Linked DNA regions of Flavisolibacter tropicus. The protein of the gene in region 2 interacts with the protein of the main gene of each other region in a pairwise test. Links are inferred from orthologs where the notes say so. Each region holds a gene or a part of one and is shown on either strand. Other genes may lie near its edges. The genes, in order: SY85_RS06450 and mrdA.

What was found.
Region 1: the proteins of mrdA (region 2) and SY85_RS06450 interact in binary tests that used the Escherichia coli proteins (3 or more experiments, as listed by UniProt). The link is inferred for Flavisolibacter tropicus from one-to-one orthologs.

Annotation. Positions count from the first base shown.
Region 1 is NZ_CP011390.1:1,533,089-1,548,355, reverse strand. The notes cover bases 937-3,981. They hold SY85_RS06450 (penicillin-binding protein 1A), read right to left. Parts: upstream 3,662-3,981; coding sequence 1,211-3,661; downstream 937-1,210. Other genes in these bases: porW (type IX secretion system periplasmic lipoprotein PorW/SprE), read right to left, coding at 3,769-3,981; SY85_RS06455 (hypothetical protein), read left to right, coding at 937-1,042. Outside these bases: SY85_RS06460 (septal ring lytic transglycosylase RlpA family protein), read left to right, coding at 1-365; more of SY85_RS06455, read left to right, coding at 446-936; more of porW, read right to left, coding at 3,982-6,714; SY85_RS06440 (hypothetical protein), read left to right, coding at 6,835-7,230; SY85_RS06435 (bactofilin family protein), read left to right, coding at 7,242-7,646; SY85_RS06430 (AtpZ/AtpI family protein), read left to right, coding at 7,621-7,860; SY85_RS06425 (hypothetical protein), read left to right, coding at 7,847-8,245; SY85_RS06420 (SprT-like domain-containing protein), read left to right, coding at 8,238-8,888; SY85_RS06415 (GNAT family N-acetyltransferase), read right to left, coding at 9,239-9,727; sucC (ADP-forming succinate--CoA ligase subunit beta), read right to left, coding at 10,226-11,443; SY85_RS06405 (hypothetical protein), read left to right, coding at 12,029-12,838; SY85_RS06400 (purine-nucleoside phosphorylase), read left to right, coding at 12,869-13,690; SY85_RS06395 (putative porin), read left to right, coding at 13,733-15,267. UniProt on the Escherichia coli protein: Cell wall formation. Synthesis of cross-linked peptidoglycan from the lipid intermediates.
Region 2 is NZ_CP011390.1:4,358,112-4,373,241, reverse strand. The notes cover bases 7,303-10,210. They hold mrdA (penicillin-binding protein 2), read right to left. Parts: upstream 9,856-10,210; coding sequence 7,750-9,855; downstream 7,303-7,749. Other genes in these bases: rodA (rod shape-determining protein RodA), read right to left, coding at 7,303-7,750. In the rest of the region: SY85_RS18705 (peptide MFS transporter), read right to left, coding at 1-984; SY85_RS18700 (peptide MFS transporter), read right to left, coding at 1,054-2,631; purD (phosphoribosylamine--glycine ligase), read left to right, coding at 2,756-4,042; SY85_RS18690 (tryptophan 2,3-dioxygenase), read left to right, coding at 4,190-5,341; SY85_RS18685 (MBL fold metallo-hydrolase), read right to left, coding at 5,477-6,214; more of rodA, read right to left, coding at 6,413-7,302; SY85_RS18665 (aldehyde dehydrogenase), read left to right, coding at 10,283-11,656; SY85_RS18660 (T9SS type A sorting domain-containing protein), read right to left, coding at 11,702-15,130. UniProt on the Escherichia coli protein: Catalyzes cross-linking of the peptidoglycan cell wall. Responsible for the determination of the rod shape of the cell. Is probably required for lateral peptidoglycan synthesis and maintenance of the correct diameter during lateral and centripetal growth.

The DNA.
Region 1 (15,267 bases), 2.8 Mb from region 2 along the record:
CTATTGATAATTCTATAAATTCAGAGACCTCTCCCAAATCAATTACGGAATTAAAAGCCTATTATGGTACTGCCAGCTATTACGCTGATAAATTTACTGGTCGTAAAACAGCTACTGGCGATACCTATGATCATGAAAAACTAACCGCAGCCTGTAATGTTTTGGCATTAGGCACTTGGATACGTGTCACAAATCTTCAAAATAATAAAACGGTCATTGTGCAAGTAAATGACCGACTACATCCTAAGAATAAACGAATTGTCGATCTGAGTAGGTTGGCAGCTCAGAAGTTGGGTTATATAGGCCGAGGGCTTACACAGGTAAAAGTGGAAGTATTAGGGAAAAAGAAGCTTACCCAGAAGTAAAGCCAATACAATAAATAATTTTAGATATTTACTGCAGAGCTGTTAAATTTGTCCCTTTAAAATAATCAACCAACCTACTTATGAAGAAATTTATGGTGTCTGTAGTGGCATTGGCTGCCTTTGCATTCAATGGTTTTGCTCAAAACACTACCTCAAATACCAATTATATAAGACCCAAGGCTTTAGCTGTAAGCTTCGTTCTAAACGATTTTCAAACACCTGGCCGTATTCGTTCTGGCTCAATTGGTTCTGTATTTAATAATGATCAATGGGCTAAAACCAAAGAAATGTCTCCTGGCATTGCTGTTACTTATTTCAAAGGTTTGCAAAACCACGTTGACTTTGCTGCAACTATGGCTGGTTCTTTCGTTAAATTTAGTGTTGATGATGAAACGCCGTCTTCTGATAAGTTTTTATTGGAAACAGATGCTTCTTTGAATTTAAAGATGCTGCCAGATAATTTTTTCTTTACTCCTTATATTAACGTTGGTGTTGGCGCAAGTTTATATAATGGAAAAGCAGGTGCTTTCCTTCCTTTAGGAGGTGGTTTAAAGTTTAATTTATTTAATGAAGCTGCAATCTTCATTAGCTCTCAATATCGTGTTCCTGTAACAAATACAACTTCTGCTTATCATTTCTTTAATAGTATTGGTATTGCCGGTACTATTGGTAAGTAAGTTTTAATAGACTGCTAAAAAGAAAGCACTACCTCGGTAGTGCTTTCTTTTTTATGCTTCATAATTAAATAGTAAATGGTTTGCTGAAATAAGTAATTACAATAAGAATTTGATATCAATAATAAAGCCCTGCATTTTGTGCAGGGCTTTATTATTGGCTTTTACTATTTAGTATTCGTTAGATTGTTTATTCTCTTTATTTTTCTTGCCACCAAATATGCCTTTAAGAAATCCTTTCTTCTCTTTCTTTTCTTCAGTATTCATTTCACCAATCTTTGGTGTTTTTTGAGTAGAACTGTCTTTTTTAGGTTTAGTGGTTGGCTTAATTGCATTGTTATTGTCATCTACTGGTCGTTTGGATTCCGCACCAATAGAGTCGTATGATTCATCTAAACTATAATCATTTGCATTTCCTACTCCAAAGTCATTGCCTTCAGCATTCTCAAGATTATCTTCAATAATAGAAGCAGGATCTGCATCAATCATTTTATTATCCAGATCTGCTGGTTTGGGGAAAGTTGCTTCTTTAGATATTCCTAAACTTTTATCGGCATAGACCTTTTTAAAGAATGCTTCCCAAATGGGGCGAGCAGCTTGGCCTCCCATACCCGAGTTACTTTCAATGCGAATAAAGCGGTCATCACAACCAATCCAAGTGCCTGCTAATAATTGAGGAGTGTAGCCCATAAACCAGGCGTCGGCGTTGTCATTTGTAGTTCCGGTTTTACCTCCCATTTCAGTGGCGCCTAATCGATACATTAAGCCTGCTGCCGTACCTTTTGTAACAGGACCTTCCATCATTTTACACATATTATAGGCCGTTACCTCGCTGATTACTTCTTTACGGTTTGTGCTATAATCAAATCGTTTAATCACATTGCCATTACGGTCTTCAATACGACTGATAAAATAAGGCTTCGTTGAAAAGCCTCTTCCAGCAAAAATGCTATAGCCCCACATCATCTCATAAAGTGACAAATCACAAGAGCCGAGTGCAATAGATGGATGAGGCTCTACTTTTGTAGGAATATTAATACGCTCCAGGAAGTTGGCAAACTGCGCAGGTCCTACCTGTTTCATAATATAGGCGGTTGCACAGTTCTTTGACCAGGCTAGGGCAGATGCCATAGACATAGATCGGCCAGAACATGTTTTACTAGTAGCGGGTACTAATCGTCCTCCACCAAAGTCCTGTTGCTGATCCAGTACTTCACTTTCCATAGTGAATCCACGCTCTTCCATAGCTTGTGCATAAAGCAATGGCTTTATGGTAGAACCTACCTGGCGTTTAGTTTTCAAGTTAGCGTGGTCGTACTTATACGTTTTGAAGTCAATACCGCCTACCCAAGCTTTTACTTCGCCGGTTACCGGATCCATAACCATAAACGAAGTTTGAAGCATTTGTCTATGATATTTTATAGAATCCATGGGCGTCATTACTGTATCCTTCTCACGCTTTGCTGTCCACGCAAAAATTTTCATTGGCACTTTTTGATAAAAAGTCTTTTTTATCTCAGCATCACTTAATCCTTCATCTTTCAAAAAACGCCAACGGTCACTAGCACGCATAGAAGCCTCAAGAACATTATCATGTCCTTTCCAAACATTGCCAGTTTTAATATTGCGTTGTGTATTTAAGGACTTTTGCAAAAGAGGCATTTGTTGGGCAACAGCTTCTTCTGCATATTCCTGCATGCGTGGATTAATGGTTGTATAAATTTTCAAACCATCATCGTAAATATCATAAGGTTCGCCATCTGGCCGTTCCAAATCTTTTAGAATATTTTTTAACTCGTCGCGTAACACTTCACGGAAATAGGGAGCATAGCCTGTGTTCTCATCCATTTTCTTATAGTTAATTTTCACAGGTAGGGCCTTTAGTTGTTCTAATTTTGCGGCTGTTAAAAATCCGTTTTTCTCCATTTGTCCTAAAACAACATTCCTGCGGTCTCTAGCTGCTACAGGATTTCGAAGTGGATTATAAAGGGTGTTGCCTTTCAGCATACCTACTAATAAGGCAGCCTCTTCCGGATTTAGGCGGTCTGGCTCTTTTTGAAAATAGCTTTTCGCGGCATTTCTAATACCATAAATATTGTTTCCAAATGGTACAGCGTTTAGGTATAAGGCAAGAATTTCCTGTTTGGTAAAATTGCGCTCTAACCTAATGGCGATTATATATTCTTTTATTTTTTGTATACCGCGTTCTAATGCATTGCTTGCACCTTCTCCATTAAAAAGGTTTTTTGCCAACTGCTGCGTTATAGTAGAACCACCTCCTTCTTTACCAAGTAATACGACAGCGCGCAAAGTCGATTTTACGTCAACGCCCGAGTGGTCATAAAAACGTTCATCTTCTGTTGCAATCAGTGCATCAATAACATGCTTGGAAATATCTTTATAGTCAACGTTACTACGATTTCCTTTTTCTAAATAGTATTTCCCCATCAAGGTGCCATCAGAAGCATATACTTCTGAGGACTGCAATAAGCTGGGGTTTTCCAATTGTCTCAGTGAAGGCATCTTTCCAAATGCGCCCATCATGGCCAGTAAAATAACCATTACAAAAATGCCAAAGCCAGTAAAAAAGACAATCCAAAAAATGCGAACACTTTTTTTCATCTGTAGGGTTTTATGGTTTTCATAGAATGATGCATTGACCTATGTGTTTACATAAGGCTTACACTCTTAGAATAAGTCAAAGCTAATTAATAGGGTGTAATGCTAGGTTAAAATTTAACAGGCAAGTTTTGCTCCAAAAATTTCAGATAGGTATCAAATTCTTTGGTTTCGGTCACAATGCGGAGATTTTCTTCAGAAATCAGGCTGAAAGAGAACTTGCCTCCTTTGAGCCAGGGAACAATTTCACTAGCTGTAATAGGCTTGGTCTTTTGTATATAATCAATGGCGCCTTGAGCACTACTAAAGTTTCCAATTAAAACCACCTTTACATCATCGTTAATATTAACAAGGTTAGTTTCTAAGGGGAGGTTGTAGAATTGTTCTTTATTATAACGGTTAAATGCATTTTTAGCTTCATTAACAAAAACGACATCTACTTTATTCAATATGACCGCCACATATTGTTGGGCATCAGGCTTATAACTGAATGGTGAGCCGGGTTTTGTTACAACAGCTTTTCGTGTGGTAGTATCAACCACAGGTTTAGCTGCAACTGGTTGTGCTATAACGATTGAATCTTTTGGACGGGCATTTACGGTCTCTTTCTTTACAACATTTGGCGCCGTCGGCATTGGTTCTATATAAATGGTGTCCTCTTTCGGGCGTTCTATTTGGAGATTGGCCAATTCAGTTTCAATCTCTTTGCGACGGCTCAGTACATTACTTAAATTTTTAGCTTTTGCTCCTATTGGCGTTCCTCCATGAAGTTCAATTAACATGGCTAGCTTTTCTTGTGCTACACTATCTTCCCGCTGTTTAATATGATATACCGCTTCTATATAGAGTAATTGTGGAGACCAGTAGTTGGTATGATAAATACTATCTGCCTTACGTTTAGCTTCCTGAGCTTCTGAAAACTTTCCTTCCAAATACAGATCGTAGATGCCTTCATAAGTTTTGGTAATATCTTCTCTTGGCTTTGAGGATTGAGGGTCTTTCCCTGTTGTCAAGATAGATGCATACCTACTATTTGGATATTTTTCTATTAGGAGGTTTTTAATGCTGGCTGCTTTGGCTGGTTCGCCTACCTTGGTATAGCTGTAATATAAATGAAACAGTGCTTGTGCTTCGTCATACCCTTCTTTAAAACGGCTGCGCAATTGTTCAAGTGTGGTAATAGCTGATGGATAATCTTCAAGCTGATTCACATACATACTACCCGAACTAAAGAGGGCTCTTGAGATGCTGTCATTAGATCGTTGTAGGCCTTCTGGCGTTAAGGGTAATTGGCTTATCAGGGATTCATAACTGGGGGAGTTTGAGTTATTGTCCACTGAACCGGTGCTAGTTATACCGCCTTTTGAATTCGCTGATGGATTGTTTCTATTCAGTTGGGCTGTTATCTCACTTTGGCGTCGCCAATTGTCTACGTTAGGACGGTTGCCCCAAACTTGCTTAAATGTGCTTGCTCCTGCTGTTTTTAAACTAGCATTATAAAAATACCAATCGCCTTTAGGCTGCTGTATAGTAAAGGCATCTGAAGATGGGCCAGCTATCACGGCAGCTTTGGTAGGTTCTTCATCTTTAAGTCCCTGCTGTTTTCTGAGCTGACGCACCATTTTTTTGACAATAGCATCACGTTCTTCTTCAGGCAGCGCAGCTATGTGTTGTAAACTGTCTTGTCGTTGTATAATATTCAGATGAGCTATTAAGCGCGATAAATTAGTTTTGCGTTCTATTAAGCGGTCAATGTCTTCGTTTGAGACCTCTTGGATGTTTATGCTATCATAATAAGCTGCGGCATGTATATAGTCATGACGATCATAAGCAAGATTTGCCAATTGCATATTGGCGCTGTTCTTGGCTTCTATATTGTCTGTACGGTACTTAGCTGCTTGGGCAAGATACAGTTGCGCTGCCTCAAAGTTTTGTCGCTCAATTTCCATCTGAGCAGCCATTGTATAAATAACATCTCGGTAATCTTGATATTTATCCTTTTTGGCCATTTTTAAGAGTGCCTCAATGTTCTTGTCTATATAGTTATTACCACCTTCTTTATTGATTCGTACAAGATTAAGGCGTGCGTAAATATCCAATACAGGATCTGTTGTATGGCCAATGGCTTTAGTATAATAGTTTGCTGCGTTCTCTGATTGACTAGAGCGTTCAAAAAGCTGACCTGCCAGGAACTCCCAACGCGCACGTTCCTGTTTATTCTTTGCTTCACCCAAGGCTGCCACTAAATGGCTTCCAGCGCTGTCCCACATGTTTTGTCTGTAAAACCAAAATGCCTGTGTTTCTTCTAAGGCGCCTTTTAATCGTTCAGGAAAGAAAGGGTCTGCTTTTAATAAAGCCAATAGACTTCCTGATTGGGCGTAATTTTTTCGTTGTATTTGTGTACGGGCCAACCATATAAGTGCAATGTTTCTACTAGGAGGGTCAGCCACCATTCGATTTAGAACACTTTCATTTTCTTTAGTTACAATACTTGTAGTTTTAGCACCATCTGCTGGACTGCCTATGTATTTATAATAACCATCTTTTTCTTTCTCGGCAAAGGCATAATTGATGAATTGAAACATTTGGTAGGCGGAGTCAAACTGCTGCCTCATGTAGTAGGAAACACCCCATAAAAGATATAGGTCATCAATCCAGTCGTTTCGTAAGTCATGCAAAACTATGCCCGTCTTTGCTTTATAGATCACAGAGTCTAGTTGAACGCTGTCCTGTGCGGTAACCGATAAGGAATAGTTGTAAAAGGGAAGGAGGGTTGCATAGTTGTCCCGGTGAGCCTCTTTGGCCCGCTCCAGTATGTTATTAAGCTTTGTCTTTGAATTATAAAAGTAATTGTAGTGAGTATAGGTGTTTTGAAAAAACCGTTGTGGGGCTTTTAGCTTGGTAGTAGTTGTTTTTTCTGATTTTAATTCTCGGTTATCATAGGGTTCTGGCTTTTTGATATCCAGATCAAAACCCAGTTGCGCTATTGAAGTATTATAGGCAATTGTTAATAAAAGCAGGCAAAAAAAGCGAACTATATATCGTGAAAATACCATGATCAAAAGCGCAAACTAAAAGAGTAATAACTGATTTTCAAACAATTTAGTATAAAAGATAGGATAAATTTTGGACCTTGCGACATTGTTTACGCTACCTTTAAAGCTCAATATCGTACTATGGCCAAAATGGAAGCAGGCTCCACCTTAAAACGTCTGCAGAATAGATACCGGTTGGTGATAATGAATGATGATACCTATGAAGAAGTGGTCACATTCCGCCTTTCTCGTATGAGTGTTTATATAGCTTTTAGTACCCTTTTTGTCTTATTGGTTGGTTTAACAGTGGCTTTAGTTGTATTTACCCCGTTGAAATACTATATTCCCGGTTACGGAAGTGCAAGTATAGGTAGAGAATACCGGCAATTGAAGTATGTTACAGATTCACTAGAAAAACAGATACACTTTCAAACGCAGTATATTAATGACGTTAAAAAGGTGCTAAGTGGCGATGCTAACCAAAATTTGGACACCACTCAATTGCAACTTCCTCAAGAAGAATTTTCTAACGACTAAACCGCTATCTTATGTTTAAAGAAAAACAACCAAACGACCGTACACCTAATAGCGCTACGCTAATCAGCGCTGGCACTACCTTTCAGGGAGATGTTATTAGTGATAATGACCTTCGGATAGATGGAACTATTAAAGGTAATATTCGTTGCAACGCTAAGATCATAGTGGGACCCACAGGTTTTGTGGATGGAAATATAGAGGGGCAACAGGCAGATATTACTGGAAAAGTGAAAGGTAATATTATTGTAAAAGACCTGCTTCAGTTAAAATCTGAAGGAACCATAGAAGGCAATATTACAGCAGCTAAATTACAAGTAGACCCCACCACCACCTTTAATGGCCATTGCCAGATGGGAGCTGCAGTAGCCAATATTGTGCAAATGACTGAAAATGAGTTACCAGCAAAAGCAAAATAAACCTTCTTCCGACCTCATGCGTTATGCAGGTTTGGGTAGCCAGATCTTTGCTGCCTTGGGAATTGCCGTTTTTGTTGGCTATAAAGCAGATGCATGGCTAAAGGCGCCCTTACCACTCTTGGTTTGGATACTGCCGTTTGTTGTGCTCTGCTTAATGATTTATAAATTGATTAAAGAAACCTCTAAACGAAACAAGACGAATGCAGAATCGTAGACGGCCGCTGTTTGTTATTCTATTTCTATTTATTGCACTTAATGCATTCTTTATTTCTGGGAAATCTATGCTTGCCCGCTGGGGGGCTGATCAAAATGTATTGATTATTGGAAATCTAATCTTGTTTTTAGTTACGATCGTTTCTGCGTTGATTGCTATCCGTAGTTTGAAAAGCACTAATCCGCATGCGTTTGTGCGAGGTGTATTTGGCAGTATTACAATAAAACTATTTGCTTGTATGATTGCTGCCTTAGTTTATATAGCGATCTATAAAAAAGATTTAAACAAACCGGCTTTATTTGCTTTAATGGGCTTATACCTTTTGTACACGTTTTTGGAGGTGAGTTCGTTGACAAAGCTGCTGAAGAAGAATCCCAATGGCTAAAAAAGAGGCACCAATCCATAAACTTCAGGATTACCTGCCACCTAATACCTTTGAGCCTGTTTTGCAGTATTTGCACCAGTATAAGGTGCATTTGACAGTTGCCCAGGAAAGGAAAAGCATTTTAGGCGATTATAGACACCGCACCCGTGATAAAAATCACCGTATCAGTGTCAATGGGAATTTAAATCCATATGCTTTCCTGATCACTTTAATACACGAAATTGCTCACCTGCTTCAGTATGAGCAATATGGCAATAGTGTAGCCTCTCATGGTAAAGAATGGAAAAGCATCTTTGGCCAGTTGCTGGCACAATTTATACAAAACGGCACCTTCCCTGATGATATAAAACAGGCTCTTTTAAGGACGTTGCACAACCCCGCCGCTAGCAGTTGTGCAGACGAAATATTACTGCGTACGTTAAAAAATTATGATGACACCCCTAGTCACTTAAAGATGGTGGAGGAAGTATTGCATAACGCACTTTTTAAAACACACGACGGCCGCATATTTCAGAAAGGGGAGAAGATGCGCAAACGCTTTAAATGCGTAGAAGTAAAGACTGGACGCTTGTACTTGTTTAGCCCAGTTTATGAGGTAGAAGAACTTACTGGACACGGCCCTTTGCTCACCCCCGGCCCTTAAAGGGTAAGGCAGCGCGGAAGAAGCCAAGCTCGTGAATGGTCATTGGTGAGCGGTGAGTAGGGCCAACGCACAATATCAGAAGTTCAAACCGTATTATAAAACAAAAGCACTCTTTTAATCTGAGTGCTTTTGTTTTATAGTTCTATTTCTTCATTGAACATTTTCTCCCTTCTACTTTCATCATTCCTTGTTTCTTGTTTATTACTCTTTGTGCTTCTTAACGCCTTTTAATCTTTGCGTGAAATCCTACTCCTTTTCCCCTTTCCTCTGTGCGAAACTTTTTCCCTGCGTTCCTAGCGCCTCTGCGTGACACCAATCAGCGCGAAGCGCTCTCTGGTTGAAATCGGTCTTTACAGCTCTTTCAACATCCACAAGTCGCAACCAAAATGGCCGGAATTGCCCAATGGCTGGTTGATATACTCAAAGCCAAACTTTTGATAGGTGGCCAATGCTTGCTGCAGTTCAGGCATTGTTTCTAAATACACATTTTTATAACCAGCCTCTTTCGCATAGTCTAAGCTTTTTTGAATAAGAGCCCGTCCCAGACCAATGCCTCTTACTTTTTTAAGCACATACATTTTTACTAGTTCACATGTATCGGTGGGTAGGCCCTCCGTGGGGTAGATGCCACCGCCACCGATAATCTCGCCATCAAGTACTGCTACATGGTAAATAGCACCTGGCACCTGAAACAGTTCAAAGAGATGATCGGTGCTATTATCAAAGTAAACCGTACCTGGTTTATTGGCACCAAATTCTTCCAGGGTAGTTCGAATAACCTGTGCAATGCCAGGGTTATCATTTAATTGAATGGGTCTGATTTGAACATTAGTAAGCATGAATGCAATGTTACTTTAACCAACTGTCTTGGTAAAATGATTGTTTTAAATGGACTATAAATTCTAAATAATAACGCATTGATTTTTAATCATATGTATATAAAAATTCCTATGTTCAAATGGCTAAGTGCAATCCTGTAGCGGGTTTTAAGTCTTTCAGTTAGTGGTATAAACAAAGTCGACTGCCTATAATAAAAAGATGGAAACCATTTTAACTTTTCTCTCGGAAACATTATCCAATAGCCATGAAAAGCTAATCAAGTATCCGAAAAACCAAAAAAATCCGAGTCCGAAAAACCAACTTCCAATCCTTATGAAAAACTAAACCAGGCGTTTTGCCAGCAACAATTAACCTAATCTGTCCGCGCCTGATGAAACTGGGTTCCCCTCTTAAGAGGGGAATTTTTTTGCTTATTACTATAAGTGTAGAAGCAAGTACTAGAAAAAAAGAAAACCCAGCTGATTAGCTGGGTTTTATAAAGAATCAGTTGTTGAAACTTATGCTGCTGAAACTGCTTGGTTTACCAATGCAGCTGCTTCACTTAATAAAATAGCTGACTGCACTTTTAAACCACTCTCATCAATCAACTTCTTGGCTTCCTCAGCATTGGTACCTTGTAAACGTACAATGATTGGAATTTCGATATTGCCCATGTTTTTATAAGCGTCAATTACACCTTGTGCCACACGGTCACAACGTACAATTCCACCGAATATATTGATAAGGATTGCTTTTACTTTAGGATCCTTCATGATAATGCGGAAACCTGCTTCTACAGTAGTAGCGTTAGCTGTACCACCTACGTCCAGGAAGTTAGCTGGCTCACCACCACTTAATTTGATCATATCCATTGTAGCCATAGCCAAACCAGCGCCGTTTACCATACAACCTACGTTACCATCCAGTTTCACAAAGTTCAGGTTGTATTTACCTGCTTCTACTTCTGTAGGATCTTCTTCAGAAATATCGCGCAGTTGTGCCAGGTCTGGGTGACGCATCAATGAGTTGTCGTCCAGTCCCATCTTACAGTCTACTGCTACGATCTTATCATCAGCAGCTTTAAACAATGGGTTGATTTCCAACATAGCGCAATCCAAACCGATATAAGCATTATACAGGTTGGTAACGAACTTGGTCATGTTCTTGAATGCTTCACCACTCAAGCCAAGGTTGAAAGCAATCTTACGAGCCTGGTAACCGTTTAAGCCACCACCTGGGTATACCCACTCTTTAAATATTTTTTCAGGAGTGTTATGAGCCACTTCTTCAATGTCCATTCCACCCTCTGTGCTGTACATAATTACATTCTGACCATTAGAACGATCTAAAAGGATAGACAGATAGAATTCTTTACGCTCAGTTGGACCATCATAGTACATGTCCTGCGCTACGTAAATCTTATTTACCACTTTACCAGCTTCGCCTGTTTGAATGGTTACCAGTGTACCACCTAAGATCTTTGTAGCGAAATCGCTCACTTCTTCCAGCGATTTAGCAACTTTCACACCGTTGATGCCTGTTTCACGGATCTTCCCTTTACCGCGACCACCCGCATGAATTTGAGCTTTTACTACAGCAAAGCTGCTGCCGTAAGTAGTCTTAATGGTACGGTACGCTTCTTCGGCTTCCTGAGGTGTGCTACAAGCGAATCCTTCTTGCACAGGCACATTGTATTTCTTCAACAGTTCTTTTGCCTGGTATTCGTGCAAATTCATCTGTAAATAATTTAATTAAGGTTAGATGAAATGCTTTCTGCACTTCATGTTAAAAATTTGCGGCAAAGATAAGAGAATCAGTCTGCCAATAAGCAAATCTCAATTTTGAATAAACAAAGCGTTTGCTGATGACGGGTTTTCAGCTGCTTCTGTCCTGCTTTTAGGAGGGAGGGCCAGCAGAAGAAGTGATGGTTGATTACCAATATTAAGAAAGGACCCACTGTTAGATAAAACAGTCCTTTTATAAATAGAAACTGCGCATATAGCCAGTAACCTGCTTATTGCCTGCCCTCATTCTGCAATATCTCGTATATAACCCGTATATAACCCGTATATAACTCGTATATATCTCGTATATATCTCGCCCCTAATAGAGACGAGATATATACAGGATAAATGTGTGTTATAGGGAAGAAAAAGATCATAAATATCGAAACAAAGCCGCGCACAATAAGGTAAGTATAGTGGTTATTTAATTCGACACCTTATTGAATATGTCAATGCAAAATCAGAAAGGCAGCTTTTGTCTAATTTGATTTTTTTGTCTTTTGTCAACTCATGTATATTTTTTATGATCTTTCCAGTATGAAAGGGCTGTTAGTTTTTTTAGGATTTATTGTTATAGGATGTTCGTCTGCTCCTAAGCTGGTTTTACAAAAAACAACTTCAGATAGAAAGGCGGGTACTATTTTATTTAAAGAGGGCGCAGCCAATGATTGGCGAAAAAGAGATTCCATGGTTATTGCCGAGATTTCGAAGGGAAATATGCCTTCATTCTTACAGCAATTGACACCTGTACATTTACAACTTTTCGATACGGCCAGTCAGAAAACGATAAAAGCTATTATATATGTAACACCAGATTATTTGAGTGTGGGAACGAATACAGATTGGGTGCGGGTTTGTCTTACGCCTATAACAGCGCAGAAACTGGCTGATCAATTCCATTGTTTTCTACCCACGCGAAAACTGGTCGATGCTATTTATGCAGCCGCAAAAGTAAAGCTGGAACCTGTACCTATGTTTGCCTTTCGGGATAGCACACCCACCATGTATCAACATCACCTGATCATAGAAGGCCAGCGAAAAGGGCAGAAAGGTTTAATAGGTGGAATTAAGAAGGATATTGTTACTACCGGGAAACTGGTTAAGGAAAATCGGCTTGATAAAGTCGCTATCTATGGCTGGCACCAGTTAAATGGAAAACCTATTCAGCCTCTCTACACCGGGCATGCCAATTGGTATACCGATTATAGTCATGGTACACGTTTGGTGTACAACAAGATAAAGGTCAATGGGCGATGGTATGATTACAAAGATGTGTGGCAACACCCCGTCTGGCGTAAGCTGGTGTGTGATGAAGAATATTGTGACTTATATAAATACCCATATTAACACAGTAAGGTTATCTTTGCGGCACTTTTTATGGACGCATATTCAAAACTGCAAGCAGCCGCGGCTTTTTTACAACCGTTGATTTCTCAACCCATTAGAACAGCAGTGGTGTTGGGAAGTGGCTTAGGAAACTTTACCAAAGAAATTGTAATTGAAAAGGAAATACCCTATGAGGATATTCCACACTTTCCGGTGTCTACCGTTGAGGGACATCATGGTAAGTTGATCATTGGTACAATTGCCGATAAACCTATAATAGCTATGGCTGGCCGCTTTCATTTTTATGAAGGCTACCGGGCAGAGGAAGTTGTATTTCCCATTCGAGTTTTAAAACTATTGGGTGTTACTACATTATTGATTTCAAATGCCGCTGGTGGGGTTAAGCCTGGTTTGAAAGTAGGGGATTTAATGATCATTAATGATCATATTTCCTTGGCCATTGTAAATCCTCTATTGGGTAAAAATGACGATCGCTTAGGACCTCGTTTTCCTGATATGAGCGAGCCCTATAAAAAAGAATTAATTGTTAAAGCTAAAGCAATAGCTGCTGAGCAAGGTATTGAATTAAAAGAAGGCGTGTACTTTGGTGTTACAGGTCCAACTTTTGAAACACGGGCTGAGTATAAAATGATTCATGTGCTAGGTGGAGATGCGGTAGGAATGAGTACCGTTCAGGAGGTAATAACTGCTGTACATATGGGTATGGACGTATTTGCCATGAGCGTAATTACTGATATCGGTATCCGTGAGGAAGATAACATTATAACGCATGAAGAGGTTTTGGAAGCAGCAACAGCAGCAGAACCTAAGTTCTCTACTATATTTCGTGAGCTAATAAGAAGCGTCAATTAATTCGTGCAGATTAAACGTATATACCAACTCCTTTTTGCTTTAATGCTCTTGCTTAGTGCACCTGGTGTACAAGCGCAAGGCGTTATTCGGGATATTGGTAACCGCTTTAAAGGTGGCGGCGGTGGTGGAAACAATGATAGCTTACAACGTCGGAATAAGTTTGAGGACAGTATAACTATTAGTGCCCGTTATCTGGACTCTACACGCAGTTATTCGTTGGACTCCTCCATTAACGATTTTTATCGACGATTTCCGGTTCCCACTACTTATAATTATTTAGGTAATACGGGTACAGCGGCCCATTCCATTTTATTTGCTCCAATTATTCGTACTGGTTTTGATCCCGGGTTTCATGCTTTGGATTTATATAAATGGACAGCAGATAAGATTCAGTTTTTTAATACTACCCGGCCTTATACAGAGCTGGCCTATTTATTAGGAAGCAAAACGCAGCAAATCATTCAAGTACATCATACGCAAAACTTTAAACCTTACTGGAATATTGGATTGCACTATCGATTGATCAATAGTCCCGGGTATTTGAAAAACCAACGTTCGAATCACAATAATTATCTCTTTACTTCCTGGTATCAATCACCCAATAAGCGTTACAATAATTATGTTGCCTTAATTGGTAATAAGCTACAGGTAGCTGAAAATGGTGGCATTCGTAATGACAGGAACTATATGGATGATCCTGTGTTTGAAGAACGGATTTCAATTCCTACCAAGTTTGGCCCTCAAAACGAAGATTATACGCGTACTCCGTTCGGTGTAAGCTTGGTTACAGGTAATGATTACCGCGAGTTTGTTGGATTGCTCCGTCAGCAATATGATTTCGGTAAGAAAGATTCAATTGTAACGGATTCAACTGTTATACCGTTGTTTTATCCGCGCCTCCGGTTTGAACATACTTTCCAGTATCGCCGCAACCGCTATACATTTCAGGATTATTCAGTTGATACAACCTATTATCCCGCCTACTATAATATTCAATTACACACAGGGGATACAGTGTATTTACAAGACCGTTGGCGTGAGTTAAATAATGACTTTTCCATCTACACGTTCCCAGATGCCAAGAACCTGCAACAGTTTTTAAAGCTTGGGGCAGAGCTGCAATTGTTAAATGGAAAGGTGAAGGACGGTAACAAAGAAAACTTTGTCAATACCGTTTTACATGGTGAGTATCGCAACCGTACCCGAAACCAGAAATGGGATATGTTAGCATCCGGACGTTTGCATGTTAGTGGATACAATCAAGGCGACTATCATGCCTATATAAGCTTGCAGCGTTTGCTTAGTAGCAAGTTAGGTAGTCTACAAGTAGGTTTTGAAAACAGTAACCGATCTCCGGCGTATATTCAAAAAGGGCTGAGTAGTTTTAACTTTAATCCAACATTGTCGTTGAATAAAGAAAATACCTCCCACATTTTTGCAACCATTTCAAACCCTAAATTGAAGCTTAGTCTCGGGGGCGATTATTTTCTAATGGGTAACTACCTCTATTATAAAAACTTTTATACCGTAGAGCAGGAGAGTGCCTTATTCAACATATTACGTATTAGCGCTTTTAA
Region 2 (15,130 bases):
AGAGTCTTTTTTATATGCCAGTGGCTGCGCCTGTTTAAAGAAACGAAATGCATGCTCTGTGTTTCCGGTAACAGTGCGATCCGTATAGCGGTCGGCCCATGTATTCAAAGCAGAACCATTTTGTTTGAACACGGCCCAGAATAAGATCACTACTGCGAAGATGGCCAGCAAGGCTGCAACCGGGCGCTTATCTTCTGCATTTGCTTTAAAGTATAGCGATGCATAAAAATAGATCACCGGTATACAAGCAAAGATGAAAGCATCCGTAGAATCGGATCCAACCAAAGAACCTGGAATCATCCAGCCAATAACACCGGCAATGATGGATGGTACTAATATGAGCATCACAATCTTCGACATCGGCATATCGTTCTCACTCACCTCTTTCTTTATGTCAAAGGCTTTATAGTGGCGCGTACCAGCTATAAAGATGATCACTCCTATAAACATCCCTATACCCGCCGACAAGAACGCATAGCCCCAACCATAAGCACTATATAGGGCGGCACTGATAAAGTTGCAGATGAAGGCGCCAATATTGATACCCATGTAAAAGATATTGTAGCCATCATCCTTTTGCTTTTCATACTGCGGGGTAGAATACACATTACCTAACAAGGTGGAGATATTAGGCTTAAAGAAACCATTACCAATGATCACCAGCGTCATAGCTGTATATACAGTAGCCAGGCTGTGTACAAACATCAGACTGTAACCTACTGCCATTAAGAGACCGCCTGCAATGATGGATTTGCGATAACCCAGGTAACGATCGGCCAGCAGGCCACCTAAGAAAGGTGTTAAGAATACAAGGGCAATAAAGGTTCCATAGAGATCAGCGGCCTCCGCTTCCGTCATGGAAAAACCAGCTTTTACATCTTTGAGGTAAAGCGTAAAGATGCCCACCATCAAGTAGTAGCCAAAGCGTTCCCACATTTCAGAAAAAAACAAAAAAGGAAGCGCCTTCGGATGTTTCTTAAACATAATTCATGTGTTTACAAAAAGAAGGGTGATGTAAAAAACACCACCCTTGTGAATTAATATATTGTGTGATTATTTAGCATTCATCATCGTCTGCAGCTTCTTAGAAAGCAGGAACAAGATGATAGAAGCAACACCTGCCATACCTACGAACAACATAAAGAAGTCATTCATATTGGTCATTTGATAACCAAGGAAAACGGTAGGCTTGCCAGCTTCTGGATACAAGGCACTTAGCTTTCCAGCCAGGTTATTGGCAAATGCATTAGCTGTAAACCAAACGGCCATTAGTAAAGAAGCAAATTTCAATGGAGCCAGTTTGTTTACCATTGATAAACCAATAGGAGATAAACACAGTTCACCCCATGTATGCAAAGCGTACATACCTGTTAACCAGATCATGCTCACTTTTACACCTGGCGCTACATCTTTTACACCAAAGCCAATCCATAGATAACCTACTGCTAACAAGAACAGACCTAATGCCATTTTAGTAGGCGAAGACGGCTCTCTTTTTCCCATCTTAACCCATAACCAGGCAAATAGAGGGGCAAAAGCCACAACAAAAACGGAATTCAACGACTGGAACCAGCTGGCAGGCACTGTAAATGAACCTACCTGGCGTTGTGTTTGCTCTTCGGCAAAGTATGTCAATGAAGCACCGGCTTGCTCGAAGGCACTCCAGAAAAAGATCACGAAGAAGGATACGATGAAAATCACAGCTACTCTTGTTTTCTCACCGCTTGTCAATTTCTTATCGGTAAAGATGATCGAAGCAATCAACACGATAGAAGCGATCAATAAATAGAATAAGTAACTAAATACTTTGGCATCTACATAGATCAAACCAACTGCAAGGAAAGAGAACAATAACAACCCAACCGCCATCAAAAACGGGTTGGTTGCTTTGCTTGGAGTACTTACTGGCTTCAACACATCGCCTTTATCAGTCTCATCAACGTTTACATGAGTTGTAGGTGTTAAGCCAAGCACCTCGCCTGATTTTGGATCTTTAACATATTTGTTATGAAAAAGTAGTTGAACTACTACGCTGATCAACATACCAATACCGGCCACCAGGAAGGCCCATTTAAAATCAGCTGGGTTTCCGGTGTCACCTACCAAACCGCAAAGGAAAGGTCCAAAAGCACCACCTACGTTGATACCCATATAGAAGATGGTATAGGCTGCATCAATGCGTCTGTCTCCTTTAGGATATAACTGACCAACTAAAGAAGAAATATTTGGTTTAAAGAATCCATTACCGGCAATCATAAAGCCTAGGCCGGAAAAGAATAGAAGCGTTGACAACGATTCCGAGCTATTATATAATGAACCACAGAAGAACAATAAAAATTCTCCGATGGCCATGATCAATCCACCAACAATAATGGAGCGTTTGTTACCCCAATATCTGTCGGCCATGTAACCACCGATCAAGGGTGTTAAATACACCAGCCCTGTATAGCTTCCATATAAGTTGGAAGCAAAAGCCTTATCAAACAACAATGCTTTGGTCATGAACAGCACCAGGATGGCGCGCATGCCATAGTAGTTAAAACGTTCCCACATCTCTGTGGCAAACAACACATACAAACCTTTTGGGTGACCTTTCTGGGGTACGTCTTTTTCTAGAATAGTTGAATTCATAATAGCCTTTTCGTTAGACATTTTATTGATGAGGGGTACAAAATAGTGAAAAATACCGTTGTCAGATATATTTCTGTTCTTTCACCTTCTTCCCCGAACTTCGCACCACATTATCTCCCTCCTCATGAATATTTTATTATTAGGCTCGGGCGGACGAGAGCATGCGCTTGCCTGGAAATTGACGCAAAGCAAGTTTTGTGACCAGTTGTTTATAGCACCCGGTAATACCGGCACTGCACAACATGGTACTAACCTTTCTTTTAGCGTTACGGATTTCGAAGCAATCAAAACTACTTGTTTAGAACGCAATATTGAACTTGTTGTGATAGGTCCGGAAGAACCTTTAGTAAAAGGTTTAGTTAATTATTTGAAAACAGACCCTGCCACGCAACATTTGCTGATCATTGGTCCTTCACAGGAAGCCGCCCAACTGGAGGGTAGTAAGGCCTTTGCCAAGGCTTTTATGGACCGCCACGGCATTCCAACTGCCGCCTACCGGGAATTCACAACCGAAAATTTTACGGATGGAGTAGAATACCTGCACCGTCATACCTTACCTATTGTATTAAAAGCAGATGGTCTGGCTGCTGGTAAGGGTGTAATCATCTGCCAGAACCATGTTGAAGCCGTTTCTGAATTTGAGCTGATGATCCAACGCGCCAAATTTGGCGAAGCCGGTAAGCGCGTGGTAGTAGAAGAATATTTAGATGGAATTGAGCTCTCTGTATTTGTATTGACCGACGGCAACAACTATGTAGTGCTGCCCGAAGCAAAAGATTATAAGCGTGTGGGAGAAGGTGATACGGGTCTTAACACCGGTGGCATGGGTGCCGTAAGCCCGGTTCCATTTGCCGACAATACCTTCATGCAAAAGGTGATTACTAAAGTTGTAGAACCTACCGTAAAAGGACTGCAAAAAGATAACCTGGATTATAAAGGCTTCGTCTTCATTGGCTTGATGAAAGTGGGTGATGAACCTTATGTTATTGAATACAACTGCCGCATGGGTGACCCGGAAACAGAAGTAGTAATGCCCCGGTTGAAGAATGACCTGGTAGAACTCTTAACAGCTACTGCTAAAGGAGAACTGACCAACACCCCTATAGAACATGATAGCCGTTTTGCAACCACAATAATGGCTGTAAGCGGTGGATACCCTAATGAACACAAAAAAGGACTACCCATTAGTGGTCTGAAAGAGTTTGAACAGGGCAATGATGTTTTTGTATTTCATGCAGGAACAAAGGATATAGATGGAACCATTGTTACCAATGGTGGTCGCGTATTTTGCGTAACAGCGCTTGCTGATACTGTTGAAGCAGCGGTGGACAATGCTAAGACCATTATGGATACGATAGACTTTGAAGACAAGTATTATAGAAGTGATATTGGGTATGAGTTTATCTCGTGAGTGGTGAGAAAGCTGCAAGCTGAACGCTACACGCTGCACGCAATAGGGCAAGCAGCGTGAGTGATGAGTGATGAGACGTGAATGGGGAAGCACTATATGAAACCAAAACATAGTTTATAAACTAATTTCTCAAGTAAGTACAACGATATGTCTGCTAATGAATTGAAAAACGACACTACAAGTCAAGGTTGCCCCTTTGGAGCAAGCCAAGTGTCTGGATCAGGTGACGTGCATTACCACGATTATTTACAACTGGACAAAATTCTAAACGCACAGTTTCCTGAAAGCGATAAGCTGAATGCCTCTGCCCATGATGAAATGTTGTTTATCATCATCCATCAGGCCTATGAGCTATGGTTCAAGCAGCTGCATCACGAGGCAGATTCACTGGTTGCTATTATGCGACAGCCTTCGCTGAATGATAACTCACCGGAGTTGCAAACTGTGGTTCACCGCCTGAACCGCATGGTTGTGATCCTGCGTGTGCTGGTACATCAAATTGATATCCTGGAAACCATGACACCTATGGACTTCCTGGACTTCCGCGATATGCTGCGTCCGGCTTCTGGTTTTCAGAGCTGGCAGTTTAAACTGTTGGAAGCCAAACTAGGATTGAAGTTTGAGTACCGCCACGGAAAAGAATACTACACCGCGCAGTTACGCCAGGAACACGTAGACCTGATCAAACAGGCTGAGACCAACCAATCTTTCTTACAATTGGTGAACGACTGGCTGGAGCGTATGCCTTTCTTTGATGATGCAGAAGCATGGAAAGAGCTCTCTCCATCAAAAACCAATGATATTCACCCATTCTGGGTGGCCTATACCAATAGTTACAGCAACAGTCTTGCGGAAGCCGAAAAGAACAACCTGGAAGCATTCCATGAAGTGATGTTTGAGCACAAGGAAACACACTATACGCTTTCTGCTAAAGCTAATCGTGCTGCTTTGTTCATCATGCTGTATCGCGGCTATCCTTTATTACAACTGCCCTTCCAGCTGTTGAATAATCTTTTGGAGATCGACGAGCAACTAAGCACCTGGCGTCACCGCCATATGAATATGGTGCACCGCATGATCGGTACCCGTATTGGAACAGGTGGAAGCAGTGGTAAAGACTACTTAAAATCAGCTGCTGACAAGCACTATATCTTTAAGGAGATTGCGCAGTTAACATCTTTCCTTATTGAAAGAAGAAGACTACCACAATTGCCAAAGGCGATTGAGCAGAAGTTGGGATTTGCAGCCCCCTCCAACTCCCCCGAAGGGGGAAGGACCCATAGCACAAGGCCCGCTTAGCAACGAGTATTATTATTTACAAATAGCTTTATAAACGAAAAGCACTCCACTAACGGAGTGCTTTTTTTATGTAGCACTGTTTAATCTTTGGGCCTTGTGCGCTAGCTACTCACCATTGACCATTCACAAGCTTGTCTATGCCTGCTTGTACGTTGCGTGTTTGATATCGTGATAGAACAAAAACTGCCAGCCTTCTTTATTGCCCTGCTCCCACCATTGTTTGCGCAGGTGCATGGCTTTTTCAGGATCAAAGTCGTACTTGGTTTTATAACGCACTTTCATTTGCTGCAACTGGGGAGCATCATCACCACCAAAGAAGATGGTCTCACCTTCTTCCCTGATCCAAAACACCTGGTGATTGGGTGAATGGGCGCCGGTATGCCAGTAAGTTATATAGTCATCAATGGTGCCTTCATCATCATTTAAAAACTTTACTTGTGGTGAATTTAGTAGTGGTTCTAGCTCCTCCGGCAAAAACGAGGGTAGGCCTTTTGCCAAGGCGAAATCCAGCTCCCGCTTTTGTACGTAATAGGTTGCATTCGGGAAGTTGAGAACACGGGATCTAGAGTTGCTGACACCACCTGCATGGTCTTTGTGCAGATGCGACATCAATACTTTAGTTACCTGCCCGGGTTCATAGCCTGCAGCGCGTATATTTTCATGGATTTGCAATTTGCCATCAGGAGTATTATATCCTAAACCAGCGTCTAGCAACAACACATCTTTTGAGGTAATAACCAGGAAAGGCTGGATCTCTACTAATAAGCTTCCAATGGGGCGCTCATTCAATACATCTGTCTGTTCATCAAAGGGCACAAATAGCTTGGTTTTATCTATCGTAAATGAGCCCTCGGATAATGGAATCACTTTCATGGCGCAAAGATACCCCCTGTCCCCCTAAAGGGGAGACTTAGAGCGTTGTTTTCCTTTTACAGAACCTGTTACTTAGTAATATGAGTTAAATAAGAATGCCTCCTTTAGGAGGCATTCTTATTTATGATTTATCTATAAAGATGATTGTATAACGGCAGTATAATAAGCCTAAGTCTCCCCTTTAGGGGGGACAGGGGGTTATCGCAATACCATCTGCCGGTCTGCATCCAGTCGAATCAGGATGAACAGCAGAATGGTAAACGTAAGTAAGGCCGTACCGCCATAGCTTACAAATGGTAATGGGATACCAATTACGGGTGCTAGTCCCACCGTCATGGCCACATTAATGGCAATGTGGAAGAATAAAACGGCGGCTACACCATAGGCATAGCATCGACTGAACACACTTCGTTGTCGCTCGGCCAGAATAATAATCCGGAAAAGCAGCAAGAGATAGACCAATAACAATACGGTAGTACCTACAAAGCCAAAGCCCTCTCCTATTGTACAAAAGATAAAGTCGGTACGCTGCTCGGGTACAAAGTCATAGCGGGTTTGGGTACCCTGTAACAAACCTTTACCCAGTAATCCTCCCGAGCCAATGGCAATCTTTGATTGTCGCACATTGTAGTCGGCGGTATTGTCTTTTTTGGGAGCTCCGGCAGCGTTAGCAATCATTGGGCCTTCTGAATAAGGATTGTCTTTACCGAACAGTGAATAAATACGCTCCACCTGGTGCTTTTGTAACACATTGGCAAACAGGAATGGCACGGCAAAACGCTGTATACCTACACATACAAACCACAAGGCGATAATGGGCACCAAAAGACCTTTATGCTTCCGAATCTGGCGCCTGTTCAACAGGATAACCAACCCCGCAATAACAGTAAGCGAAATAGCTAGTGTATTAGGCTCAATTACTATGGAAGCAATTACCAGGGCGGCAATAGAAAAGGCAATGATCAAAATGGTAGGTGGTAAGCCTTCTCGGTACATCACTAAAAAGAAAGAGAAATACACCAGGGCCAGACCTGTTTCTTTTTGCGCGATAGTGATCAATGCCGGGGTAAGGGCAATAGCTGCTGCAATAAGCTGCGAGCGCTTTTTGCTAAAATCCATATCGGGTAGAGAAATGTACTTGGCCAGCGCCAGGCATACACAGACCTTACAGAACTCGGCCGGCTGAAACTGAATACCTCCCAAACGGATGATCGACTCTGTTCCCTTTACATTGGAGTGAAATGGAAACACCAGCAATAGCAGGAAGATCCCTACGGCATACCAGAGGTTGGCGGTTGCCGGGAAGAACTTACTATCGGTGACCAGTATGAAGATTCCTATGATAAACGAAACGATAAAAAAGACAAACTGCTTACTGTAATCAGTTTTGAAGGTAAAAAAGCTGGAGATGATGGGATCGCCTTCCTTATACGTTACCGCAAAGATGGCCGTCAGCCCGATACCCACTAACAGGATATACAACCAGATGGTTATAACATCCACTCCTTTTGAAATACTTCCCTTACTCTTGCTCATTAGGCTACGGATTTCTTTTTAAGATCAATTAGTTCTTTAGGCAATACAGCTTCCCAAATTGGCAAGTAGGCCAGGCGGGTCTTGGGCTTGGGGGCCGAAGAGTCTTTCTTAGCCGGGGCAGACGGTAATCCTCTGTGAATATATTTTCTAAGATAGCTGCTGTCTTTGGTCAGGTCAAAATAGAGACGTGCACGCGTAGAGTCCTCAATGTATTGTAACCGTGATAGATAAGGAGGCATCAGATTGCTACTGGCAATACGCTCGGCCTCTTTAGCCCGCTCAGGACGCAGCGAATCCGTCAGGTATTTTTCCATTAAGAGCTGTGCAATGTTACCACCCCAGGTAGCACCAAAGCCCGCGTTCTCTACTACTACAGCAATAGCGATCTTTGGATTTTCGCGTGGAGCAAAGCACACAAACATGGAGTTATCTTTCAGCTTCACCTTTTTGCGATCAATGATCCGGTAGTTTTCTGCCGTACCTGTTTTAGCACATACATTAAAGCCCGGTACTTTGGCCACACGAGCTGTACCTATTTCTACCACATCCTGCATACCACTGATCACTGCTTCAAAAGCTGTATCGGAGATATGTGTCAAAACTTCGTGTTTTTGACGGAATTTATTTAGGATGGTATCATCTTTTGTTTCGCCATCAATATCTCTTACAAAATGTGGGGTATAGTAATAGCCTTTGTTTGCAATGATGCACATGGAGTTGGCTAACTGCAGTGGGGTAGCCAGCATCATATCCTGTCCTATACCCAAGGTCAGGTTGGTACAAGAACTCCAGGAGTTGCGGTAAACCCGGTTATAAACGGATGTATCCGGAATACCGGATTTTCTGTATTCACCCGGTAAGTCAACACCCAATTGTACCCCCAATCCAAAGTTATTGAGGTAATGCCTCCATACAGCATAGCCCTCTTCTACATTACGGTACTTGGGGTTATCTACTGCCATGCGGTATACATGGGTAAAATAGGAGTTACAAGAGTTAGCAATTGCCAGGCGCAAAGTGGCAGCGTGGCCACCACCAGAGTGTGTACAAGCAGGCTTTCCAATACCACAGGCATAGTAACGACCGCCACATGGGTAACCAAACCTAGGCGTGATCAACCCTTCATCTAGCGCCACAAGACCACCAATTGGTTTAAACGTAGAGCCTGGAGGATAGGTACCAGCAATAGCTCGGTTCAACAAGGGGCCGGCTACATCTAATACTAGCTTAGAATAGTTTTTCTTTTTTTCAGAGCCGGTCAAGGCATTGGGATCATAATTGGGGCCGGAGACCATGGCAATGATACCACCCGTTTTAGGCTCGAGTGCTACCACAGCCCCTACTTTATTGGCCATTAGTTTCTCAGCCAGCTGCTGAATATCTATATCTATAAAGGTGCGCAGTCCTCTACCAGCTATCGCTGCTGTATCAAACTGCCCATTCTCATATTGACCTACCAAGCGGTTCTTGTTGTCTTTGATCATAAACTGCACACCGCGCTGACCCATCAGTACCCTTTCATAATAAGCTTCTAATCCACTGCGGCCCACGTAGTCGCCAGCCTGGTAAAAACCACCAGAGCGGGCAATGATACCAGAGTCTACCTCACCCACATAGCCCATTACGTGTGGGGCGGCGTTGAACGGATAAACTCTTACAGGACGCTGTTGCAGGTAAAAGCCACTGCTGAAACGCCACATATTCTCTTCCAGGCGTGCATATTTTTCAGGACTTAAAAGCTCCTCAAAAGAAGAAGGACGAAACCGCCCGTTGCGAACAATGGCTTCCACCATGCGCTGCTTAAAGACGGCTGTATCTATCTCCAATAGCTGACAGAGAAATGAAGTATCTACGTTCTTGACCTGTGATGGGGTTACCATCAGGTCGTACATTAAAGTGTTATTTAAGATAGCCTTACCCTTGCGGTCGAAGATGATGCCTCGTGGCGGGTACACTACTTTGCGGAAAACGGCATTTGCCTGTGCCAGTTGTTGGTATTTTCCTGACAGCACTTGAAGGTTGAACAGTTGACCAATGATGACAAGAAAAACGACCAGGAATAACAGGCGTATGATATAGCTCCGCGATTGGTTAAATACCGACATAAATTAGAAATCCGGGGAATAGATATACGAAGTAAGAATGTTTCTACGATGCTGCGATCAATCTTCTGCAAAATTTTTGAAAACTAAGTAGATGCGCAATTCCAAAGTCTTAATTGTTTGTTAGAGCTAGGAGAAAAAGGAGGGAAAGGAAAGAAAAGAGAAGTCAATAAGTCACTGGATAGAGAAACCTGTGAGCTAAGGAGAGAAGGAGAAGGGAGGAAAATGCAAAATGGGAAACGCGAAATTCGAAAAGAAGAAGGAATGTTCAATGCTCAATATTCAACGCTCAATGAGCAATACAGATAAAGAAATAGAAAGTGATTGATCTTCTGGTTTTGCGCGTTGGCTCCCTTCCCCTTCGGGGAGGCCGGGTGGGGCTTCACGTCTCACGTTTGACGTTTCACGGCATTCACTTACCTTGTGTATTATGGACAGGGCCCTTCAATTACAAGAGCAACAAACTTATTTTGCCTCCGGCGCTACCCATTCATATGCTTTTCGGAAGGAACAGCTGGAAAAGCTGAAAGCTGCCTTGTACCAGCATGAAGAAGCGATATATGATGCTTTAGCCAAAGACCTAAAGAAGAATAAGGAAGAGGCCTGGGTAACAGAGATCGGCTTTACCGTTGCTGAAATAAATTATGCCCTGAAGCATTTAAAAAAGTGGATGCGGCCTAAGCGGGTAGGCACCAACCTGCTGAACTTCCCTGGCAAGAGTTTTATCCTGCCCGAACCTTTGGGCGTGGTTTTGATCATTAGCCCCTGGAACTACCCGGTGCAGCTTTTACTATCACCGCTGGTTGGCGCTATTGCTGCTGGGAACTGTGTAGTATTGAAACCCAGTGAATTTGCACCCGCCACAGCCTCTATCCTGGAAACGATCATTACTGAAACGTTTGACCAGCGTTATATAAGTATAATACAGGGCGATGGGGCGACAGTGATTCCACAGATGATGAACAACTTCCGGTTTGATCACGTATTCTACACCGGCAGCACACAAATTGGTACTGTTATTTACGAGATGGCAGCCAAAAAGCTGGTGCCGGTTACACTGGAACTGGGTGGTAAAAGCCCCTGTATCATTGAAAAAGACGCTAATCTGAAAATAGCTGCTAAACGCATTGCACTAACCAAGTTTTCCAATGCCGGCCAGATGTGTGTGGCACCCGATTACTTACTGCTACATGTCAGTATAAAGGATGCTTTTCTTAAAGAATTAAAGCAGCAGATAGGAGCCTTTTATAATACGGAAGGTGTACGCGATTATCATTTTGGCAAGATTGTAAACGACAAATCGTTTCACCGCCTGACCAGTTATATACAAAAGGAACACGTGATCTATGGTGGCCGAATCGACGCTGCCACTCATTTTATTGAACCAACTTTGTTAGATAACCCGCCATTAGATGCCCCTGTGATGCAGGAAGAGATCTTTGGCCCCTTGCTTCCGGTGCTTACATGGGAGCAGGAAGAGGATGTATACCGGATCATCCGCACGCATAAGAACCCGCTGGCCCTGTATGTGTTTACTTCCAGCAATGACCGGGCAAATCACTGGCTCAAGTCCATTCCTTTTGGTGGCGGTTGTATCAACAATGCCAGCTGGCATTTGACCAACCATCAGCTACCCTTTGGTGGCCGGGGCACTAGTGGTATTGGAGCCTACCACGGGCGCTTTTCGTTTGACACTTTTAGTCACCAAAAAGGCATCATGAAAACAGCGACCTGGTTAGACCCTGCCATTAAATACCCACCGTTTAAAGGCAAACTCAACTTGTTTAAAAAACTGATCAAATAAAAAGTCCCGCTTTGGCGGGACTTTTTACTGTACATCAATTCGCATTTATTGAAACAAGAGTTTCCGGTTTTCACTACCTCCTGTTGACTGGTTTGTAATCCGCAACAGGTAGGTACCCGCTTTTAATCCTGCAGGTGTTGGATAAGTGATGGCCGTATCTGTAATACCATTCAGTTGTTTTTGAAAGATCAGGCGGCCATCTATGGTATAAAAAGCTACAACGTAATTCGTGGTCTTTTCAGTATGAATAGAAATAGTAAAAGACTCTTTTACCGGATTTGGAAATACATTGATACTAGTGGTACTGTTTACAATAGCCATGGTATTACTATACTCTACTATTCCGTTTGACACTATTTTTTTGATGCGGTACAGGTTGGTGCCATTGTAAGGGCTTTCATCCATAAAAGAATATTTGTCAGATCCCACCGCCTCATAACCACCATTAGCAATGGTTTTAAAACTGCTTTCCATATCGGTCTTTCTTTCTATCGTATATACGGCTCCGCTTTGGCCAGGCTCTATATTCCAAACCAGCTGGTTGCCTTTTGTAGTCTTTTTCCCATTCACTTGCAGCGATACCGCCAGTGTTATACCATCACAGTTACCCGTCATATTGATATACGACAACTTGGTCAGACAACTACTATTGACAGATGTTTTACTAACATAGGTGGCAATATCAGGCTCCAGCATGTAGGGAATGGTATAAGCTCTACCGGTTCCGATTAGTACGCTATCTACAGCACTTGTCTTTTTATACCATTGATAAGTAGCGCCAGAAATGGCATCGACCGATAAGGTAATGGTACGGTACAAACAATTACTGGTTCTGGTAATTACCAGGTTACCCAATGGCAATACATGGGCATCGTCGAGAGCGGAATTGCCACAAGCATCTGTAGCACGCAGGTTGATAAGACTGTAGGCTACGCCATTGTTGATGTTGAAGAATGGACTGGCCTGTGGGCCAGTAACAATACTTGGACTGGCCGGTGTGCTTCCGATAATTTCATAGGTGAACGGTCCGGCACCATTGACAACAATAGAGTTTACACTAAAGCTATTGTTGTCACACTGGTAGATGGCTGAGTTTTGCTGAGAGGGTGCTACATAAGGGTTAACAACGACCGTATCGTACTGTTTGGTGCCGCACTGGTTTACCGTATATTCAATGACATAGGTGGCAGGACCAAGGTCCTGGAACATGTATATATTACCGCTGCGCGTGGTATAGCTTTGGCTAATAGCAACCGCATCTTTTTTGATGAGGCGAGGCGTAACAGTGCCAAACGTAGCCGAGTAGGAAGTTACCGTTAGATCTCCGGAGCCAGATGCCCAGGTGCCACTAGGGCAGCGCTGTCGTATAGAAAGGCTCTTTGTGAGTGAACTAGCCTGCGGTGTAACATAGGCAGAGTCGCGGCGGCCGCAGTTGTCCACTCCTACTATTTTATATTGAGCGCCGGCAGGCAAGCCCGGCAGATCAACACTTTGCCAGTTACTCCAGGTGCCTATAACGGAATGGAGCAACCGACCATCGGGGTGATAGAAGTAAAAGTTATATGGATTGTTCTTGCTGGTCATTTGCGCTGCCACCGTTGAATTGCCGGCGTTACAGGAGATCCAACTGCTCAGCGTAATACCACGCAGGGGCTCAAAGGTTTGGCACACCCGCAAGGTATCTTCACACCCATCTATAATTACGCCGCAATACGAGCCATAAGGTAGATTAGGAAACACACCGGTTGTATTCCTTGCTATGGTATCATTACTGGCATTCAGTAAATAGTACCTTGGCGTTGTAAGTCCGGTACCCGTAATATTCGCCGTAAAAGCTGTACAGGTAGTGTTGGACTGTGTCAGTGTGGCACTAATTGTGGCCGGTGGTTTTGTTTCGGTAAAGCAACGGGTAAAGGTCATATCAATACAAGTGGGATCATTCTTGATCTTCATACAATAGGTGCCATAGCGCAGATTATGAAATATGCCTGTATTGTTGGTAGCAATCAAAACATTAAGATCGTTGTAGATCTCATAAACGGGGTTCACCAGCCGGCTTGTATCACTGATATAGGCCGTAAAGGTTTTACAAGTACGGTCTGTTCGTATCACATCATTACCCACCGTAGGTGTGTTGTTTTGTGTATTAAAGCAATACGGCGCCGATAAATCGCCACATTCAGATAGCGAACGGATGCAGTAGTTGCCATGTGGTATATTATCAAACACACCCGTACTGTTACACGCCCAAAGGGTACCATCCTCTTTGTATAAACAGAACTGGGTAGCAGATGTACTGGAGTGGCCCTGAAGCGTGTCTACAATCAACGTATTACAGGCCAGGCTGGTCATGCGCACCGCATTGATAACAGGTAATGGTCGGGTAGCTATAAAACAACGTTTAATAGTGGTATCGTAACAATAAGGATCATTCTTGATGTTGATGCAATAAGGACCATAGGGCACATTGGTAAAGACACCTGTAGCATTACATTCCACTATACCATTAGAGCCATCGTCTTTTACCAGGCAGTAAGTGGCCCCAGATATATTCACCCTTCCTGTAACTGTAGCCGTAAACGTAGTACAGGTTTGATTGGATTCCTGCACAGTAGCAGCCACCGAAGGTTTGGGTGGCGTACTTGTAAAACAACGGCTAATAGTAGTATCATAACAGCCATCGGTCATTTTAATGCAATACGATCCATAAGCCAGGTTAGTAAATGTGCCCGTGGTATTACAGCCTATCAATACACTGCTACTGTTGTAGATACAGTAATTGGGAGTGATGAGTCCCAGCGGAGTGGTAATGGCAGCCGTAAATGAGCTATCGCAGCGGTAATTGCTGGTAGCTACAGTAGCTCCCAATGATGGTATTTGCAAGGCAGGTACTGTCCAGGTTTGTGTTTTTACAACGCCACAAGGATCCTTCACTACTATTTGACCAGATAGCTTTTTACCAGCACGAAAGCGAAAAGAGCGTGTAGATGACCAGGTAGTATCGCCCACTGCATTTACAACACCATACATATAGCCGGCAAAGATGGAACCGGAGGCATTAGTGTTTCCTTTGTTGTCAAGCAGGCCTACCACCGCATCGGCGCTATCGCATACCGATCGGTTGATGGAAACACTATTTATGGACCAACTAAAATCGGGGATTGCAATGGAGCGTGTTACCAGGTTATGACAGGCGTCTTCCGACTGTATGTAATAATCGCCAGGTATTAAATTGGAGAAAGTACCTGTAGTGTTATTAGAACCCACCCCAGAAGCAGAACCCGCCATGATGGTGTAAGTAAAAGATGGTCGCCCGCCAGTAGCGGAACCAATACGTATCACACCATCGGCATTGGAGCAACCCGGATTGGTTTTTGTCAGGAAAAAGCTTTGTGCGGTGTACGTTCCGCTAACAACAACACCATCTTGCTCTAACGTACAACCACTGCTACCAACGTCTTGAACAATAACCTT